Regions from separate parts of the Shewanella sp. SM73 genome, predicted to be linked through region 3. Evidence: predicted binding sites of a transcription regulator. Region 3 holds the regulator's gene; each other region holds the start of a gene.
What was found. Region 3 encodes sigma-54, which starts transcription at its own class of promoters, with help from an activator protein. Its sites were predicted from a motif close to GTTGGCACGNNNNTNGNNT; they were not measured.

Region 1 (6,535 bases), on a different contig from region 3:
ACCAAATCGACGTGGACGTTATTAAAGTTCCTGAAGATAAATATCAAGAAGTCAAAATGATGTTGAGCCGTGCAGGTATCGACAGTCCTGCAGCCAACCAAGATTTTTTAAATAGAGACAGTGGTTTTGGTGTCAGCCAACGCATGGAACAGGCTCGTCTTAAGCATAGCCAAGAAGAAAACCTCGCCCGTGCGATTGAGCAACTACAAAGTGTCAGCCGTGCCAAAGTCATTCTTGCGTTACCTAAAGAAAACGTCTTCGCCCGCAATGCCTCTAAACCGAGTGCAACTGTGGTGATCAATACCCGTCGCGGTGGCTTAGGCCAAGGTGAAGTCGATGCTATCGTCGATATTGTTGCTTCTGCAGTACAAGGTTTAGAACCATCAAGGGTGACGGTAACTGACTCTAACGGCCGTTTATTGAACTCTGGCAGTCAAGATGGCGCGTCTGCGACGGCTCGCCGTGAACTTGAATTAGTACAGCAAAAAGAAGCTGAATATCGCACTAAGATTGAATCGATTCTGGTGCCAATTTTAGGTCCTGATAATTTTACCTCTCAAGTCGACGTCAGTATGGATTTTACTGCTGTTGAGCAAACATCTAAGCGTTTTAACCCTGATTTACCGGCACTGCGCAGTGAAATGACCGTTGAAAATAACACCACTGGCGGCTCTTCTGGTGGGATCCCTGGCGCGTTATCCAATCAACCGCCAATGGAGTCTAATATTCCAGAAGATGCAACAAAAGCGGCAGAGTCAGCAACGGCTGCAACAGGTAATTCGCACCGCGAAGCGACCCGTAACTTTGAATTAGATACCACCATTAGCCATACTCGCCAGCAAGTTGGTGCAGTGCGCCGCATTAGTGTGTCAGTCGCGGTGGACTTTAAACCTGGTGCCGCTGGAGAAAATGGTCAAGTAGCCCGTGTTGCCCGTACCGAACAAGAACTGACCAATATCCGTCGTTTGCTTGAAGGCGCGGTTGGTTTTAGCTCACAACGGGGTGATGTGCTGGAAGTGGTAACCGTTCCCTTTATGGATCAATTGGTTGAAGATTTACCCGCACCTGAGCTTTGGGAGCAACCTTGGTTTTGGCGTGCGATTAAGCTTGGTATTGGTGCGCTAGTGATTTTGGTGCTGATTTTAGCTGTGGTACGTCCTATGCTGAAACGCTTAATCTATCCTGACAGTGTGAATATGCCTGAGGATGGCAGATTAGGTAATGAATTAGCAGAAATTGAGGACCAATATGCGGCTGATACGCTAGGGATGCTCAATACTCAAGAGGCGGAATACAGTTATGCTGACGATGGTTCAATTCATATCCCTAATCTTCACAAAGATGATGATATGATTAAAGCTATCCGTGCGCTCGTGGCGAATGAGCCTGAGCTCTCTACTCAAGTCGTGAAAAACTGGTTACAAGACAATGGCTGAGAATAAAACGAAAGAAGTGGCTCCTGCGGCCGCACCTGCCTTTAATATCAAAGATATTAGTGGCGTTGAAAAGACCGCTATTTTACTCCTCAGTTTGAGTGAGGCTGATGCTGCATCCATTTTAAAACACTTAGAGCCGAAGCAAGTGCAAAAAGTGGGTATGGCCATGGCGGCAATGGATGAGTTTGGTCAGGAAAAAGTTATCGGGGTACATAAGCTGTTTCTTGATGATATTCAAAAGTATTCTTCAATTGGTTTCAACAGTGAAGAGTTCGTCCGTAAAGCCTTAACTGCTGCGCTGGGTGAAGATAAAGCGGGTAATCTGATTGAACAGATTATCATGGGCAGTGGCGCTAAAGGTTTGGACTCGTTGAAGTGGATGGATGCGCGCCAAGTGGCGACCATTATTCAAAACGAACATCCACAGATCCAAACCATTGTTTTGTCTTATCTAGAACCCGATCAAGCGGCGGAAATTTTTGGTCAATTCCCTGAGAATACCCGCTTAGACTTGATGATGCGCATTGCAAATCTTGAAGAAGTGCAGCCTGCTGCACTGCAAGAGCTGAATGACATCATGGAGAAACAGTTTGCCGGTCAAGGTGGCGCCCAGGCCGCGAAAATGGGTGGCTTAAAAGCGGCCGCCAACATAATGAACTACTTAGACACGGGTATCGAAAGCCAGTTGATGGAAACCATGCGCGAGTCTGATGAAGAAATGGCGCAGCAAATCCAAGATTTGATGTTTGTATTTGAAAACTTAATCGATGTCGATGACCGCGGTATTCAAGCCCTGTTGCGTGAAGTGCAGCAAGATGTACTGATGAAGGCGCTCAAAGGTACAGATGATCAGCTGAAAGAAAAAATCTTGGGTAACATGTCAAAACGTGCCGCTGAATTATTGCGTGATGATCTTGAAGCCATGGGCCCAATTCGCATCAGTGAAGTGGAAGTCGCCCAAAAAGAAATCCTGTCTATTGCTCGTCGCTTAAGTGACAGCGGCGAAATCATGTTAGGCGGCGGTGGTGGCGATGAGTTCCTCTAATCCGAGCGACAATAAATTGTTGAATAAGGTCTTGAGCGAAGGAGATGTCGAATTTAGTCACTGGGCGCTGCCAGATGTGACTGAAGCCGATGATGACTCTATCTCAAATCTGTTCGGCCATTCAAATCATCAAGCCGCTAAGTCGACTACAGTGGAAAGTGTTTCTCCACCGACTATTGCTGAGATTGAAGACATTCGCGCCCAAGCCGAAGAAGAAGGCTTTAGCGAAGGTAAGCAGCAAGGGTATGAGCAAGGGCTAGAAAAAGGGCGTTTAGAAGGGTTAGAGCAGGGCCATACTGAAGGGTTCTCCCAAGGGCATGAGCAAGGATTAGAAACCGGTTTAGCCCAAGCAAAAATATTGCTCTCGCGTTTTGAAACCTTATTAGCCCAATTTGAAAAACCATTGCAATTGCTCGATGGCGATATTGAACTCTCGCTACTAAACCTGAGTATGACATTAGCGAAATCTGTCATTGGCCACGAATTAAAAACTCATCCAGAACAAGTGCTTTCGGCATTGCGCTTAGGTATAGAATCGCTGCCGATAAAAGAACAAACGGTCACAATCCGCTTGCATCCTGACGATGTTATTTTAGTCGAACAACTTTATTCCAGCGCTCAATTGACCCGCAGTAAGTGGGAACTTGAAGTTGACCCTTCCTTAAGTCCAGGTGACTGTATTCTCAGTAGTCATCGTTCTTTAGTGGATTTGACCCTCGCATCGCGTATCGATGCTGTATTTGAGTCCTTACGGAACCAACATGCTCACTTAAGTGACAAGCAGCGTCAACTGCAAGAGGCGATAGAGGTTGAAGATACCGCAAAACACATTGCTGCTTCTGAGGCTGTGGGATCAGAGCTTGATGATCAGGTTGTCGATACGGTTTCTCAACATGCTGAGGATATACAATTTGCCTCAAACACAGGTGAGCAATTAGAGGCAGAATCAGATGCAAAATCGCCAACATCAACTGCTGAATAGGCTTAATCATCATCAGGGTAAGGTGCCGCCATTTCGCGCTGTGGCCAGTGGTCAACTGGTGCGTGTTGTCGGCTTAACCTTAGAAGCAAGCGGTTGCCGTGCGCCTGTGGGCAGTTTATGTTCGATCGAAACCATGGCGGGCGAGTTAATAGCCGAGGTGGTCGGGTTTGATGGCGAACTATTATATTTAATGCCCATTGAAGAATTGCGTGGTGTATTGCCTGGTGCGCGGGTTGTGCCTTTGGGGGAACAAACTGGACTCAATGTTGGTTTATCCCTGCTAGGACGCGTACTCGATGGTAACGGCGTGCCTTTAGATGGTTTAGGCGCGTTGCAAACGGACCAACAAGCGCCAAGACATAGCGCTGCCATTAATCCTTTATCTCGCCGTGCTATTACTGAACCGCTGGACGTTGGCGTTCGCGCTATCAACGCTATGCTGACCGTGGGCAAAGGCCAACGTATGGGCTTGTTTGCGGGCTCAGGTGTCGGTAAGAGTGTACTCTTAGGTATGATGACTCGCGGTACTACCGCCGACATTATTGTGGTTGGGCTAGTGGGTGAGCGTGGCCGGGAAGTGAAAGAGTTTATTGAGGAAATTCTTGGTGAGAAAGGTCGAGCGCGTTCAGTCGTTGTTGCTGCGCCTGCGGATACATCGCCTCTGATGCGCCTTCGCGCCTGTGAAACCTCTACTCGTATTGCCGAATATTTCCGCGATTTAGGCTATAACGTTTTATTGCTTATGGACAGTTTAACGCGCTACGCCCAAGCGCAGCGGGAAATTGCTTTGGCTGTGGGTGAACCGCCTGCGACTAAAGGTTATCCGCCCTCTGTGTTTGCAAAATTGCCACGTTTAGTTGAGCGCGCCGGAAACGGTGGCCCTGGACAAGGTTCAATTACGGCATTTTATACTGTGTTGACGGAAGGAGACGATCAACAGGATCCCATTGCCGATGCTTCGCGGGCGATCCTCGATGGTCACATTGTCTTGTCACGTTCGCTTGCGGATTCGGGGCACTATCCTGCAATTGATATTGAAGCTTCTATTAGCCGAGTCGCGCCTATGGTGATTTCCAATGAACATTTGGAGGCTATGCGCCGCGTGAAACAAACCTATTCTTTGTATCAGCAAAATCGAGATTTGATTTCTATTGGGGCCTATGCCCAAGGAAGCGATCCTCGCATTGATAATGCGATACGACTGCAGCCAGCAATGAATGCTTTTTTGCGACAAACCATGCGTGATGCATTTAGCTTTGCCGATAGCCAAGTCATGCTTGGGCAACTTGCTGCACAGTGCAAATAATGGCGTCATCGAATTAATCGAGGTCTAGTATGGCTAACGCCGATCCCTTGTTGTTAGTGTTAAAGCTTGCCAATGATGCCGAAGAACAAGCGGCTTTATTGTTAAAATCGGCGCAGTTAGAGTGTCAAAAACGGTTGAATCAACTCAGTGCTCTGAATAACTATCGCTTAGAATACATGAAGCAAATGCAATCCCAGCAAGGTCAAGCCATCAGTGCTAGTCACTATCACCAGTTTCACCGTTTTATTCGTCAGATCGATGACGCAATTATCCAGCAAAATCGCGTCGTAGCCGACGGTGAAAAGCAAAAAGAATATCGACAACAACATTGGTTGGAAAAGCAAAAAAAACGTAAGGCAGTAGAATTACTCTTAGCCAGTAAAGAGAAGAAGCGTCAAGTGGTTGAACAAAAAAGGGAGCAAAAAATGACCGATGAATTTGCTTCCCAGCAATTTTATCGCCGTCATCAACGTTAGTGAAATGATAGGCATCTTTACTGCTCGCTAGCCGGATAGGCTCTTTAGTTTTTTTGTATTGATGGCATAAGCATCAATTCGGCACCTCTCAGTGTTAATTCTTTTCGATATGCTGTCGTAAAATCTGATGTTTTGGCATCTTATTTGCTTTGATTTAGTCCATGACCCTGCAACCGCAGTGTTTAATTGACGTTTCTACCTAGCCATTTCTTTTTTTGCTGGGTGATGTTTGGGAGCACTTATGCAACAAATGACCAATATCCTGTTAAGTAAAACAGGCAACTCTGCGGCCAATTCCGCTAAGACATCTTCCCAAGAGTCTAATAATGAAGACTTTTCATCTACACTTGCGTCAGTCACCGCTAGCTCATTTTCTATTTCTGCGTCTAAAAAAACCATTGCTAACACTGATGATGTGCAGGTTACCTCTGCTGATAAAGTAAAAGATGACGATATATCAACTGATGACGCCGACGTGAATCTCATTTTTGCCCAAATTAGCATGGCAAATGATATGAAGAAAACGGCATCAGATGGAGATAGTTTGCCGCTAGCATTTTTAAATGCTGAAGAAGATATAACTGGTGAAGAAAATATTGATACTTCATCAGCTTTATTAACCGGCTCAGCATTGGCATCTACTGTTTCTGCTGAGATTGAACTGGCATCAGATATAGATGCCGATGAAGCGGGTTTTTCTGCTGAATTACAAAAGTTAGTTTCTACTAGCCCAGATATGGCAGCAATTTCAATCGCAGATGACGTGAAACCATCTTCTTTGACTGATAAGTCACTCGTACATATTCTTCCCATAGACCCAAATATACTTGAAGCGTCAGCGGATAGTGATGCTGTGATTGATCCAAATTTGACCGATGACGCTTCAGAATTACCTTTAGAAGACACTGAGCTTGTCTCTGCCACTGAAGTCGGGGTGAGCATAGATGAGTCTTTAGTTGAGAATGATGTCACACTTAATGCTGTGATTAATCAAGCGGGCTTAGCGAACAGTGCAACGATAAAGTCGGCAACCAACACTGCGGCAAAAGCAACGACTAGCAGCTCGACAGTGAATAGTCCCAATACGGGTAATATCGCTACCTCGGGAAATACTTTCGACCTGAATACCTTAGGCTCTTCAATTTCATCTGAACCATTAGATACAACATCTGTAACAGAAAGTGATCTTGATGGGAGTCCCAATTCCGATTTGGCTGCTAACCTATTACTGAAAGATGCTAAATTGACGGTTGCAATGGATATTCCCAGAGACGAAAGTTTTATGGATGA
Region 2 (6,535 bases), on a different contig from region 3:
GATGACCGCGATGGTGCGTGGAAACTCCCTAACGGAGCCGCCTATTACAATAATGCCTTGGCACGAACGACCACTACAAACATGAGCGCCGATCAAATCCATGACTTAGGCCTTTCTGAGGTGGAACGTATTCACAATGAAATGCGTGCCATCATGAAGAAGGTCAATTTTAAAGGCGATTTGCAGCAATTCTTTAGCTTTATGCGTGATGATCCCCAGTTCTACTACCCCAATACCGCCGAAGGCAAAGCCGCCTATTTAGCTGAGGCGACTAAGTTCATCGACAATATGAAGTCGCGCTTGGATGAAGTGTTCAAAGTAAAACCTAAGGCCGCCATGGTAGTGAAGCAGGTTGAAGCCTTTAGGGAAAAATCCGCGGGTAAAGCCTTCTATGAACAACCGGCACCGGATGGTTCGCGTCCAGGTAGCTACTATGCAAACCTATATGACATGAAAGCCATGCCAAAATACCAAATGGAGGCGCTGGCCTACCACGAAGGTATTCCGGGTCACCATATGCAGATAGCCATTTCCCAAGAACTGCAAAATATTCCTAAGTTCCGTAAGTTTGGGGGCTATACCGCGTATATTGAGGGCTGGGGTTTATATAGCGAATCTTTCCCGAAAGAAATGGGACTCTACGCCGATCCATATTCTGACTTTGGTCGCCTAGCAATGGAGTTGTGGCGTGCCTGTCGCTTAGTCGTTGATACTGGTATCCACGCTAAAAAGTGGACCCGCGAGCAAGGCATAACCTATTACGTGGACAATACGCCAAATGCTAAATCAGATGCGGTGAAAATGGTTGAACGCCATATCGTTATGCCATCGCAAGCGACAGCCTATAAAGTAGGTATGATTAAACTACTAGAGCTAAGACATAAAGCAGAGCAACAGCTTGGCAGTCAATTTGATATCCGCGACTTCCATACGCTAGTACTTGCTAACGGCGCATTGCCACTGGATGTGTTAGAGCAACAAGTCGATCTCTGGATAGCCAGTAAGAAGCAGGCCTAATGCCTTAATGTTTTAATGCCCTAATGCCTTAATGCCTTAATGCTGAGTCGTGAAGCATTGTTAACCTGCTTCACGACTAAAGCGACATATATAGCTACGCCCAATAAGAAAGCCACTCGAAAGTGGCTTTTTTATTGGTACCATTATCCCGTTAGATAACAGAACCCTTCTCACTGTGGGTCACTATATTTGTTGTATTAATTTATGCTTTAGCACTCGCCTTCACACACTTAACACACAGTTGCGACTTTAGGGTACAGAGAGACAAAACGCTTGCCCAAGGCTGCACAAACCATCAATAAAAAATTACCTCAGCGATAAGGCTGAGGTAAACCAAAAACTAGGATGATGGTTTAAAGAGCCAACATTGTTTTAGTTCTCAAACTTCTGTTGGCTGTGATCCAAAACTGCATTAATGCCGACCTGTACACAAAAATTGAAAGGGGTCATTTCCAATAAACGCATAGGACTCAGGTCATTCCGAATCAACTGTTACCATTGTATTCAATTAAGAACAGAGTTCAAGGATGTTATAAAAAAGTGCTTTAGAACACCCTAAAAAACCATCAGCAAATGTACTCACCAACTCAACCTAAAGTATTGATTTTAAATAGCCATAAAAGTGCTTGGTTAATTTGAAATCACATAAGACTGCTTTTGAGAACAATGTTTCCTATTTTACTGACGTTTACTGAATAATTCGACATAGGGTGCATCCCAATACGGCGGCGTTCCTATGTGATCTTTGATGAATTCGATAAAAGAACTGACCTTAGGTGCTAAGTGCTTACGACGGGGATAAACCGCCTGCAATGGCAGATGGTGGGTCAATTGCCAATCCTTCAGTAAAGGCACTAATGTCCCCTTGGCAATCTCATCTTCCATCAGATAACTCGCAAGATACACAACCCCAAGACCACTGATTGCAGCAGATTTTAATGCAGGCGCATTATCCACCCTGAAATTACCCGATACGCCAATTTCACAGTAGTCATCACCCTTCTTAAATTGCCACATGCTGTGCTCGTGCCACTCTCCTTGATAGACCAAACAGTTGTGGTCAACTAGCTGCTCAGGTCGAGTTGGCTCGCCATGTTGAGCAATATAGCCAGGCGAAGCAACTAACAGGAATTGGCACTTCATCAGAGGTCTAGCAACCATGCCAAGCGGTAATTGCTCAGACATAGTTAACAGTAAGTCTAAGCCTTCGCTCACGACATCCACTTTATGGTCCAGTAAGCTCACTTGTAGCTCAAGCTCAGGGTGTTTTGCCATAAAAGATGGCAACGCAGGAATGATATGCATCACCCCAAAGGATTGGGAAATCCCCACCTTGAGCACGCCGCGGGTCGCATCATTTAAGTTATGCACGCTGGCTATCGCTTGTTCAGCGTCACGCAGCAGTTCTTCACCTTGCAGATACAGCAAATGCCCTGCTTCAGTCAGACTTAAGCTGCGGGTGGTACGTTGAATTAATTGAACACCAAGTCTATGTTCAAGATCGGCGACTTGTGTACTGACCTTAGACTTAGAGATCCCAAGCCTTCTTGCGGCGGCACTAAAACTACCTGCTCTGGCCACATGAGTAAAAATCGCAATAGGTTCTAACAGTTCTAACATGGAAGTCGCCTTAAGCTGTTTACGACAATGATATTAACTTTCGGTGAGCAGCTATGGTTAGCGTAATCATCGCTTAAAAATAACCATAGCATTGATATCTCGCATTAAAATCATATAACGCAGAGATTTAGACCGAAAAAGTCCACTAAAGTAGGGGGTTATATCTGACTGATATGCCAGCTTTTAATTATATTTTAAGAGTATACCAAATATTCGTCTCTAGACTGTAACATTCCGAACTAAATCGCTGCAAGCCTAGCCTATAAGCCACATCAACTTAGCCATAAGGGTTGTCGCCACGATTAAACCGTAGCCAATAAAAAAGCCCCTAGTCGATAAATTGACTAGGGGCGTAGCATTCAAGTTTGACTCATGCACAAGGAGATAGAAGTTATTGCAGTTAAAACTAAGGGCGATTCGCAAGAGATATTTACAAGAACTATTTGCAAGAACTATTCACGCGGTTCCTTGGTTGAGTTTTGTGTCAACACATAAGGTGCTAGTTCAGGCACTTCTTGGCGCAATTGATTTTCAAGCACTAACAGATTTTCAAATCGGTCGCACAAACGGTCAGCCTTAGCTTCTAATCCCTTAGATTGGCTCTCAACTTGTTGCTCAATATCTTGGCCTAAATTGTCCATTTTTTTGGAGAAGGCATCCATCTTGGCTTCAAAATTCTCACCGCCACCAGACATGATTTGGCCACCTAAGTTCATCATAATTGCGCCAATTGAATTCTGGACAATTTGTTCCATTTCCTGCTCGAATTCATCGTTAAATGTACTTTGCATCGAGTCTTCAGTCGCCCCTAAATAGAAGCTATCACCATTCTTATAAGCCACTGAATCAACCCGTTTTTGAACGCCAGCCATCATTTCATCAAATTTTGCACCAGCGGCATCACCCATTAAAGGTGTTAAGGCCATACCAACCGCTTTGGAAGCAAGAGATACTGCCTCATTCACCAGTTCAATCACTTCTGGCACTTGAGTCGAAACTTCATCGGCATATTGAGTAACCAATTTTTTCTGCTTGTCGGTTAAGTTAACTTGCTTACCTTCCACAAATAACTTGTCAACTTCGATGCGATACTTTTCTGTGCCCTTCTCGCTCATGACTAATTTTTTAGGCTCAACCATAACGTCATAATTTAAGGCGACTTCACAGCGTTCATCTATTTTTGGCTCTGTTTGTGCTTGCGCCAGCTGTACGCTAGATGTTCCTAAAATCACGCCAGATAATGCAAATCCAGTTAATAACTTATTTAATTTCATTTTTGTTCGTCCTTTAATCTGAATAATTCGATAAACCTAAACTACTGAATAGCTTATAGCAGGAGACGTGCCAACTTTATAACAATATGATTATGTTGGATTTTGAAATTAAGCACTAAAAGGCCATTAGCGAAATTCGCTAACATTTAGTCTGATAGTGCTAATAAAAAACGAGAGATAAGACTAGAAAATAGAACGACCGAGACGCTGACTTAGATGCTCAAGCATGGCTGTGCCCGCAAGTGAGTTGCCATTATTATCGAGTTCTGGCGACCATACACAAATCGACAGTTCTCCAGGGATCACGGCAATAATACCTCCGCCGACGCCACTTTTACCTGGCATACCAACACGATAAGCAAACTCACCCGCACCATCGTATAAGCCCGAGGTTGCCAACAGAGCGTTAAGTTGTCGAGTTTGCACTTGAGAGATAAGCTCAGACCCTGTGATACTTTTGCCGCGATTAGCCAAATACAACATGGCCTTAGACAAGTCAGCACAATTCATCTTCAAGGCGCAATAATGAAAATAGGTGCGCAGCACAGTATCAACATCGCCTTGAAAATTACCAAAGGACTTCATCAAATAAGCGATAGCCGCATTGCGCGCACTATGCTGATATTCTGAATCTGCTACTTGTTTATCGAAACACACTTTATCGTTTTGGCTTAGTTGCCTGACTAACTCAAGCATTCTGTGTTTAGGTGCACCTAAACGACTCTGCAATAAGTCAGCAATCACTAACGCGCCAGCATTGATAAATGGGTTGCGTGGCTTGCCACGTTCTAACTCGACTTGTACTAAAGAGTTGAATGAATGGCCCGAAGGTTCTTTGCCAACACGGCTCCAGATTTCGGCTTCTTCATATAAAGTTAACGCTAAGGTTAAGCTGAAAACTTTGGAGATACTTTGAATCGAAAACGGCTCAAGGTAATCGCCCGCACCTAAAGTTTCACCGTCAACAGTCGTGACGGCAATACCTAATTTGCCAGCATCAACGCTGGCCAGTGCGGGGATATAATTTGCAACCCTTCCTTGGCCGAGCAAGGGTCGAACTTTCTCGACCACTTCCTCAAGTAATGCCAACTCGGGCATTAACCCCACCAAATGTCGTACAGTTCGCTAACTTCAACCTGAGATACTTTTTGGGTCGCCCAGAATGCCTTAACTGCAGCAATATCTTCTTCGGTACATTTACCAATCGTTTGGGTGGCGATAATGCCTTCCCATTCGATGTGGCCGCCGCCATGGAAACCTAATTTACGGGTTTCGATCACTTCATCGATGAATTTATCTACAGTTGCATCGATATCGGCTTCAGATACTGATGCATCAAAAGTCCAAGCCATATCGAAACCTAACTCTTGGAATTCATCAACGCGCATTTTCTTACGTAAACGACGGCTACGATTAGTTGCCATAGTGATTTTCCCTTTTGTGTTTAAAATTAGCTAAAATTGAGTTCGTGATTAAGCGATACGCTCAAACATCAGATCCCATACACCGTGACCCAGTCTATGGCCGCGGGCTTCAAACTTTGTCAATGGACGATGATCAGGACGCGGCACAACACTACCATCGGCCGACTGGTTTTGATAACCCAGTGCGGCTTGCATCACCTCTAACATATGCTCGCTGTACTCTTCCCAGTCAGTGGCCATATGGAACACACCGCCAATTTTTAGCTTGCGACGAATAAGTTCGGCAAATTCAGCTTGTACGATGCGGCGTTTATGGTGACGTTTTTTATGCCAAGGATCTGGGAAGAACAATTGCACTCGGGCTAATGAACCGTCAGCAATCGCATGTTCTAATACTTCCATGGCATCGTGATGATACACACGTAAATTAGTCACACCAGCAATGGCGGCATCACTGAGGCAAGAGCCTACACCCGGTTTATGTACTTCAATACCAATGAAATTTTGCTCTGGTGCATCTTTAGCCATTTGTACTAAAGAGGCGCCCATGCCAAAGCCTATTTCCAGCACAGTATCAGCTTCACGACCAAAAACGTCGCTTAGTACCAATGGCACTGGGCTGTAATCTAAACCCATTGTTGGCCACTGGCTTTCAATAGCGTGTGCTTGGCCTTTGGTTAAGCGACCTTCTCTCAGGACAAAGCTTCTGATCTTGCGCAGATACTTGCCTTCTTCATTAAATTCAGCGGTAGTGACTTCGCTCATTTTTGCCTCGTCTAGTGGACAACACCATCATAAAAGAAGGGCATTATCCAAAGTTCAACATACAGTGCAAGCACTAATGGGGCGAAAGTATACCAAGATTATTTAAGAGTGCGAATTTAGCAGCGATTTTTAGCTTTAGATCCCTTGCCAACTTATCTTTGACGCTTGTCTAAGAAGATAACTGCCGCTACACTGCGCCGATGAAATCTACAGCCTCCTTCGCTACACGTATCGTCTCTTGGTACGACAATCACGGTCGTAAAACCCTCCCTTGGCAGCAAGATAAAACCCCATATCGCGTATGGGTTTCTGAAATTATGCTGCAACAAACTCAGGTTGCGACTGTTATTCCCTATTATCTTAAATTTATGGCGCGTTTCCCCGATGTGTTAGCACTTGCTAACACGCCAGACGATGAGGTATTACATCATTGGA
Region 3 (6,535 bases):
TGACTTGGTCGCTTAAATCATAGATATTCAGATTCGACGTATCTATGTAGTGATCGACCAGTTTTGACATAGGCTCGAGCAGTTTCCCCTCCAGCTTTATCGCTTCTTGCAAAGACACTCGGCTCTTCGACAAAGGATGCAAACGGCGGGTTTCGCTGTAACGCTTGAGCAGAATTTTATCGCTGGAGTTAAGGAAGAAGCTCGTTAACTCAGTATCTGGAGGTAGGCTAGCGAGTTGTTTTACTAAGACCTTATCCTGCTCAGGCATGTTACGCACGTCGACACTGATGGCGACGAGATCGTTACTGCCTTTGAGTTGCTCAAGCAAACTGCCAATCAATGGCAAGGGAAGGTTATCGACACAATAATAGCCGAGATCTTCGAGTACCCTAAGGGCGACAGATTTGCCTGAGCCTGAGCGGCCCGACACTATGACCAGTTTCATCCAGTGATTACCTGATAGAGTTCCGTTTCATCATGCGTCTTGCGTAATTGCTTTAATATTTGCTTGTCGCTCAGCTTTTCGGCCATGCAAGACAAGGTACTTAAGTGCTGCTGACATTGGTCTGCAGGCACCAGTAGTGCAAATAAAATATCAACAGGTTGCTTATCGATAGCATCAAATGCTATCGGCTCTTCACACTTAATTAGTATGGCAATGGGCTGATCTATATCGGCTAGTCGACCATGTGGAATGGCGATGCCGTTACCTATACCTGTGCTCCCCATCTTTTCGCGCGCCACTAGGCTTTCGAATATCTCTTGAGATGAGAGGGTCGGGTACTGGGCAGCGACTAAGTCGCTGATGAGTTCCAGTACCTTTTTCTTGCTGCCCGGAGTGGCGCAGGTAGTGCACTCCGGCCGCAGTATGGTACAAAGTTCCATTATTAGTGTTTTGTTAACTTCTCTTTGTGTTTAATAACCTGACGGTCAAGCTTGTCAATCAGGGCGTCTATAGCGGCATACATGTCAGCATGCTCTGAAGTAGCAAAAACTTCACCACCTATGAGGTTTATTCTCGCTTCGGCAATCTGTTGCATTTTCTCAACATTGAGCACAACGTGCACATTATTGATCTGTTCGAAATGGCGTTCAAGTTTTGAAAACTTTTCTTCTACATATGCACGTAACGATTCGGTAATTTCGACATGGTGTCCACTTAGGTTTATTTGCATAGAAACGTCCTCCGATATCCACTGTAGGTTATAAACTTTTACGCTGATTAGAAGGTGGAATAAGCATAGCCTCTCGGTACTTCGCAATGGTTCTGCGGGCTACGTTGATCCCTTGTTCTGCCAGAAGTTGTGCCATCTTACTATCGCTTAATGGTTTTTTCTGGTTTTCCGCTGCCACCAGTTTCTTTATAAAGGCTCTGATTGCTGTGGATGAGCACTCACCACCATCGTCAGTACCGACGTGGCTAGAGAAGAAGTATTTTAGTTCAAAAAGTCCCTTAGGGGTATGCATGTATTTTTGAGTTGTGACCCGTGAGATGGTGGACTCATGCATTTCTACCGCTTCGGCAATATCGTTAAGCACCATAGGCTTCATGGCTTCTTCACCGTACTCAAAGAAACCTTGCTGATATTGCACTATGCAATTAGCAACTTTAAGCAAAGTATCGTTACGGCTTTCTAGGCTCTTAATAAACCATTTAGCCTCTTGCAGATGGCCGCGAATAAATTGGCTATCGGCTTGGTTTTTGGTACTGCGTGCCATAGAAGCATAATGTTGATTTACATTGATTTTGGGCATGCAGTCAGGATTAAGCTCAACAACCCAGCGGCCATTTTTCTTCGACACAGACACATCTGGGATAACGTATTCGTCATTATTGGGCGTGATCAACAAACCTGGGCGAGGATTGAGGGTTTGGATAAGTGCTATACCATCCCTTAATTCATCTTCTTTTAATTTAGTCTTACGCATCAATAACCTAAAGTCTCGGGCGGCGATCAGATCTAAATGATCTTTGATCAGCATACGGGCGTTTTCTAGGTTGGGAGTATCAGCGGCGAAATGCGACAGTTGGATCAGCAGGCATTCACTTAAATCGCGGGCGGCAACGCCTATGGGATCAAAATGCTGAATACGCTTGAGTACGGCTTCGACTTCGTCAAGCTCAACTTCAGGATTGCCCATGGCTTCGAGAATTTCTTCAGTGCTTTGGGTGAGATAGCCCTGATCGTCGATGGCATCAATAATGGCGGTGGCAATGGCTAAATCGGTTTCAGAAAACGGCGTGAGGTTTTTTTGCCATTCTAAGTGTTCGTACAACCCTTCACTGGTCTCGCCTTGGAAGGGCATATCGTCTTCACGACTACCGCCGGGGCCTGAGTTTGGGGAGGCGGTAAACACTTCATCCCATGTGGTGTCCATGGGGAGCTCATCGGGCATGGATTCTTTGGTTAGCGACTCTGCCGTGTCTATGGTGGAGCTGTCTTTTTCTGGTGGCAGAGTGCTAGATTCACTGAAATCCGTATCGGATAGCGTTTGGTTTACAGGGTTTTTAGTGGCGTCGAATTGATCCTCTTCCAGCTCGAGAAGGGGATTAGAATCTAATGCTTGCTGGATCTCTTGCTGCAGTTCTAATGACGACAGTTGCAACAGACGTATAGCCTGTTGTAGTTGTGGCGTCATGGTTAACTGTTGACCCAGTTTGAGCTGGAGTGACGCTTTCATGTTACCGCTGATCCCTACGTTATTATTGTTGGATGAGGTCGCTTATTATTATCTTGAGTGAAGCCCAATGGCGGTATAAATTGCCTCCATTGGCTTCGCTCGATTAACTATAGCCTGAATTGTTCACCTAAGTACACAGCCCTAACTTGCTGATTGTCTAAGATCTCTGCTGGAGTTCCTTCGGCAATCAGGTTTCCGTGACTCACAATATAAGCATGTTCACATACATCTAATGTCTCGCGGACATTATGGTCTGTGATCAGTACGCCAAGGCCGCGACTTTTGAGTTGTTCGATAATCTTCTTGATGTCGATAACCGAAATAGGATCGACGCCGGCAAACGGTTCATCGAGCAAAATGAACTTAGGATTAGCGGCTAAAGCCCGCGCAATTTCGACGCGACGACGTTCGCCACCCGACAATGACATGCCTTGGCTGTCACGGATGTGGGTGATATGAAACTCTTCGAGCAGATGTTCTAGTTCTTCTTCTCGTTCTTCGTTTTTAAGTTCTTTACGAGTTTGCAGTACGGCCATGATGTTGTCATGAACAGTTAGCTTACGAAAGATACTGGCTTCCTGCGGTAAGTAACCTATGCCTTTGCGGGCACGCAGATGCATAGGATCTGCGGTTAAATCATCATCGTCGATAAAGATATGTCCCTTATCGCTCTTCACTAGCCCGACAACCATGTAAAAGGTCGTGGTTTTACCTGCACCGTTTGGACCGAGTAGGCCAACGACTTGACCGGTTTTTACCGTCAGACTGACGTCTTTAACCACTTGGCGACTCTTGTAACTTTTCGCCAGATTTTGTGCTCTTAAGGTGATTTGGGTCATTTAGAGTCCTGCTTTTTTACAGGTTTATCCGCCGGAGCGTCTGATTTAGCATCATCTTGATAGTTTTCAGGCTGAATAATAGTGATCACGCGATCGTCACCACTGCCAGTACTCTCGGCCATCAATTTCTGTTGAATCATGTTATAGCGGATTAAATTGCCTGTAACTTGGCTACCCGCTTGATCTAATGACGCCATACCTTTCAGCGTTAAGGTGCGGCTTGCCATATCGTAACGAATTTCTTTCGCGCTAGCCGATGCAGGACGGCCATCGTCTAATATCTGGCTATACGTAGCAGGGTTGCCTGTGGCGACCAAAGTTTTGCTATTTTCACCTTCAGCGGAAAATGCACGCAGTTCATTTGCTTGGATTTTTATTGAGCCTTGGGTAACTTCCACCGGACCAAAGAAGATGATCTGGTTGTTTTTGATATCCGCAGTTTGGCTCACAGCTTTAATTTTGACTTCTTGCTTTAAGTCGCCGACTTTCGCGAAAGCACTCATGCTCATAATTAGCATTAGGCTGGCAAGTAATACGTTATTTTGCTTCATATGTTCCTACTACCTGACTGGTCAATTGCACTTCTTGCGCGTTGAGGTCGGCATAAAGGCCTTGGCCTTGAATATTAAAATCTTTCCCTGTGACGTAAATGGTACGGTCAGAGGTCATTATCATAGTGTTGAGATCGAGTTCCAGATAACTGGTGGACAAGGTCTGAATCGGTTCTTCTGGGCTAATGGCATCGATAATAACATTATTTTCTAATACAACCTTGCCAGTTTCCTTGTTTAGCTTGCCCTGATCTGCCCTGAGCTGCCATTGTGCTTTACCTTGGTCTGGATAAACAAGATAAACAGGTTGAGTAAAGAAAGTTTGATTCGTTGAATCATAATGTTCCATGTGTTTCGCCGTCACACGGCTATTCACTAGTCCTTGCTCATTGAACTCAACACTGCGCAGATCTTCAACGATGAAATCTGGGGTATTTTGATCTTTTACTCTGTTATCGGAATCACCGCTGTGTTTGTTCTGGACCTGCCAGTAAAGCGCTAGTGCAGTTCCAAAAAAAGCGATAATTGCGAGTGTCACACGACTCATATACTCATTCCATGGGCCGAAGTGAATTTATTTTGACTTAGGAGTAACAGATCTGTGAGTTCACGCAGTGCACCGTGGCCACCATTGAGCGTAGTCACAAAATGGGCGTGTTGGCGTACATAGGGGTGGCCGTCAGCAACACTGACCGCTAAACCGACGACATTCATCACGGGGAGATCGACAATATCATCACCGATATAAGCCACTTCTTCTGGGGTGACACCATAAAGTGCGAGCAATGCTTCATAGGGCTCGAACTTATTGTCTACGCCTTGGTAAATATGGGTAACACCAAGGGCTGTCATACGGTTTTCAACGATTTTGGATTGACGTCCTGTGATCACGGCGAGGTTGAAACCGCTGGTGAGGAGTGAGCGCACGCCATAACCGTCACGGGTATGGAAGGCTTTGAGCTCTTCGCCGCTATTGCTCAAGTAAATATGGCCGTCGGAAAACACCCCATCGACGTCACAAATCAACAGTTTAATCTTTTGCGCGCGTTGCCACACATCATCACTGATTGGGCCGTAAAATCCTTGCTGTGGCATTAAATGACTCCTGCTTTAACCATGTCTAGCATGTTAAGAGCGCCGATAGGATGGCGATCTTTATCGATAACAATTAATCCGTTGATGTTTTTTGAGTCCATCACTTGCAGCGCTTGGGCGGCCAATACATTATCCGTGATCGTGACGCAGTTACGGGTCATCACATCGGCAATGGGCGTCGTGCGTAAATTCACTTCGGCATCGATAACGCGGCGTAAATCACCGTCGGTGAAGATACCAACCAGCTTGCGCTGATCATCGATAATCGCCGTCATGCCTAAGCCTTTCTTGGAGATTTCGTACAGGGCTTCTGTGATGCAAATATCGTGGTTGACGAGCGGTAAGTCATCACCGCTGTGCATCACATCACTGACTTTTAACAGCAACTTACGTCCTAATGCACCGCCGGGATGGGACATAGCAAAATCATCACGGGTAAAGCCTTTTGCTTGCAGCAGCGCAATGGCGATGGCATCGCCCATCACTAAGGTCGCGGTAGTGCTCGACGTTGGGGCAAGTCCAAGTGGGCAAGCCTCTTCTGGGACTTCGATACATAAATGCACTTTAGATAATCGCGCCATATTCGATTCGGGTTTACCCGTTACCGCAATAACAGGCACGCCCATACGTTGGATGACCGGCATTAAGGTGAGGATTTCACTCGACTCACCAGAATTTGAAATCGCTAAAATCACATCGTTATCGGCCAATACACCCAGATCGCCGTGGCTGGCTTCACCCGGATGCACAAAAAATGCGGGCGTTCCTGTGCTGGCGAGGGTGGCAGAAATCTTATTGCCGATATGGCCCGATTTGCCCATTCCCATGACAATCACTTTGCCTGTGCAGTTGAGGATCAACTCGCAAGCTTCTGCAAATTCAGCCGAATCAACATATTGATAAAGATTGTCTAGGGCTGACTTTTCAATGTCGATAACTTTACAACCCCATTGGCGCAGTTGTGATTTGTCTACCATGTCTATCTCTCTTTTTGCATTGTCTTTGTCGCCCCATTGATGGGATTGGAATAGCACAATTTGGTACGCGATAAAGATGATATGTAATAGGCTTTCTGCCAAGTATTAGTTTGTTTTCAGACAATTTAGCTTATGTATTGCTGTGGTTAATTACCGAAAACAGCAAAACAATTGCGGCAGGCTAGAGCGATTGATCCGACTCGTCAAGTTCAGCTGCGTTAGCTATTCATGCACAATAACGTGTTTAGCGGCAGAAGGTCTTGAGCAATATCATCGTCTTTGTCGTTTATTTCAATGGATTTATCCCATATCGCAGCGGGTATTACCCTATAGGATGCCTCTATTGCGCAATTGCGTATCGACTCTCCCCGATAAAAGTGGGCGAAGAGTG

Region 1: the regulator sigma-54 is predicted to act here: its motif matches at 5,377-5,395, upstream of L5M51_RS15170 (flagellar hook-length control protein FliK).
Region 2: the regulator sigma-54 is predicted to act here: its motif matches at 3,968-3,986, upstream of L5M51_RS12895 (YggN family protein).

Annotation. Positions count from the first base shown of each region.
Region 1 covers NZ_JAKKRY010000011.1:29,624-36,158, forward strand. The annotation lists gene fliF (flagellar basal-body MS-ring/collar protein FliF) at 1-1,436, shown strand, start outside; gene fliG (flagellar motor switch protein FliG) at 1,429-2,481, shown strand; gene fliH (flagellar assembly protein FliH) at 2,468-3,463, shown strand; gene fliI (flagellar protein export ATPase FliI) at 3,432-4,769, shown strand; gene fliJ (flagellar export protein FliJ) at 4,799-5,245, shown strand; gene L5M51_RS15170 (flagellar hook-length control protein FliK) at 5,487-6,535, shown strand, end outside.
Region 2 covers NZ_JAKKRY010000008.1:89,208-95,742, forward strand. The annotation lists gene L5M51_RS12885 (DUF885 domain-containing protein) at 1-1,017, shown strand, start outside; gene L5M51_RS12890 (LysR family transcriptional regulator) at 1,696-2,637, opposite strand; gene L5M51_RS12895 (YggN family protein) at 3,090-3,911, opposite strand; gene glsB (glutaminase B) at 4,095-5,009, opposite strand; gene L5M51_RS12905 (YggL family protein) at 5,009-5,335, opposite strand; gene trmB (tRNA (guanosine(46)-N7)-methyltransferase TrmB) at 5,384-6,100, opposite strand; gene mutY (A/G-specific adenine glycosylase) at 6,301-6,535, shown strand, end outside.
Region 3 covers NZ_JAKKRY010000020.1:14,419-20,953, forward strand. The annotation lists gene rapZ (RNase adapter RapZ) at 1-445, opposite strand, end outside; gene ptsN (PTS IIA-like nitrogen regulatory protein PtsN) at 442-885, opposite strand; gene hpf (ribosome hibernation promoting factor) at 888-1,175, opposite strand; gene L5M51_RS20500 (RNA polymerase factor sigma-54) at 1,204-2,682, opposite strand; gene lptB (LPS export ABC transporter ATP-binding protein) at 2,790-3,521, opposite strand; gene lptA (lipopolysaccharide transport periplasmic protein LptA) at 3,518-4,072, opposite strand; gene lptC (LPS export ABC transporter periplasmic protein LptC) at 4,059-4,619, opposite strand; gene kdsC (3-deoxy-manno-octulosonate-8-phosphatase KdsC) at 4,616-5,167, opposite strand; gene L5M51_RS20525 (KpsF/GutQ family sugar-phosphate isomerase) at 5,167-6,144, opposite strand.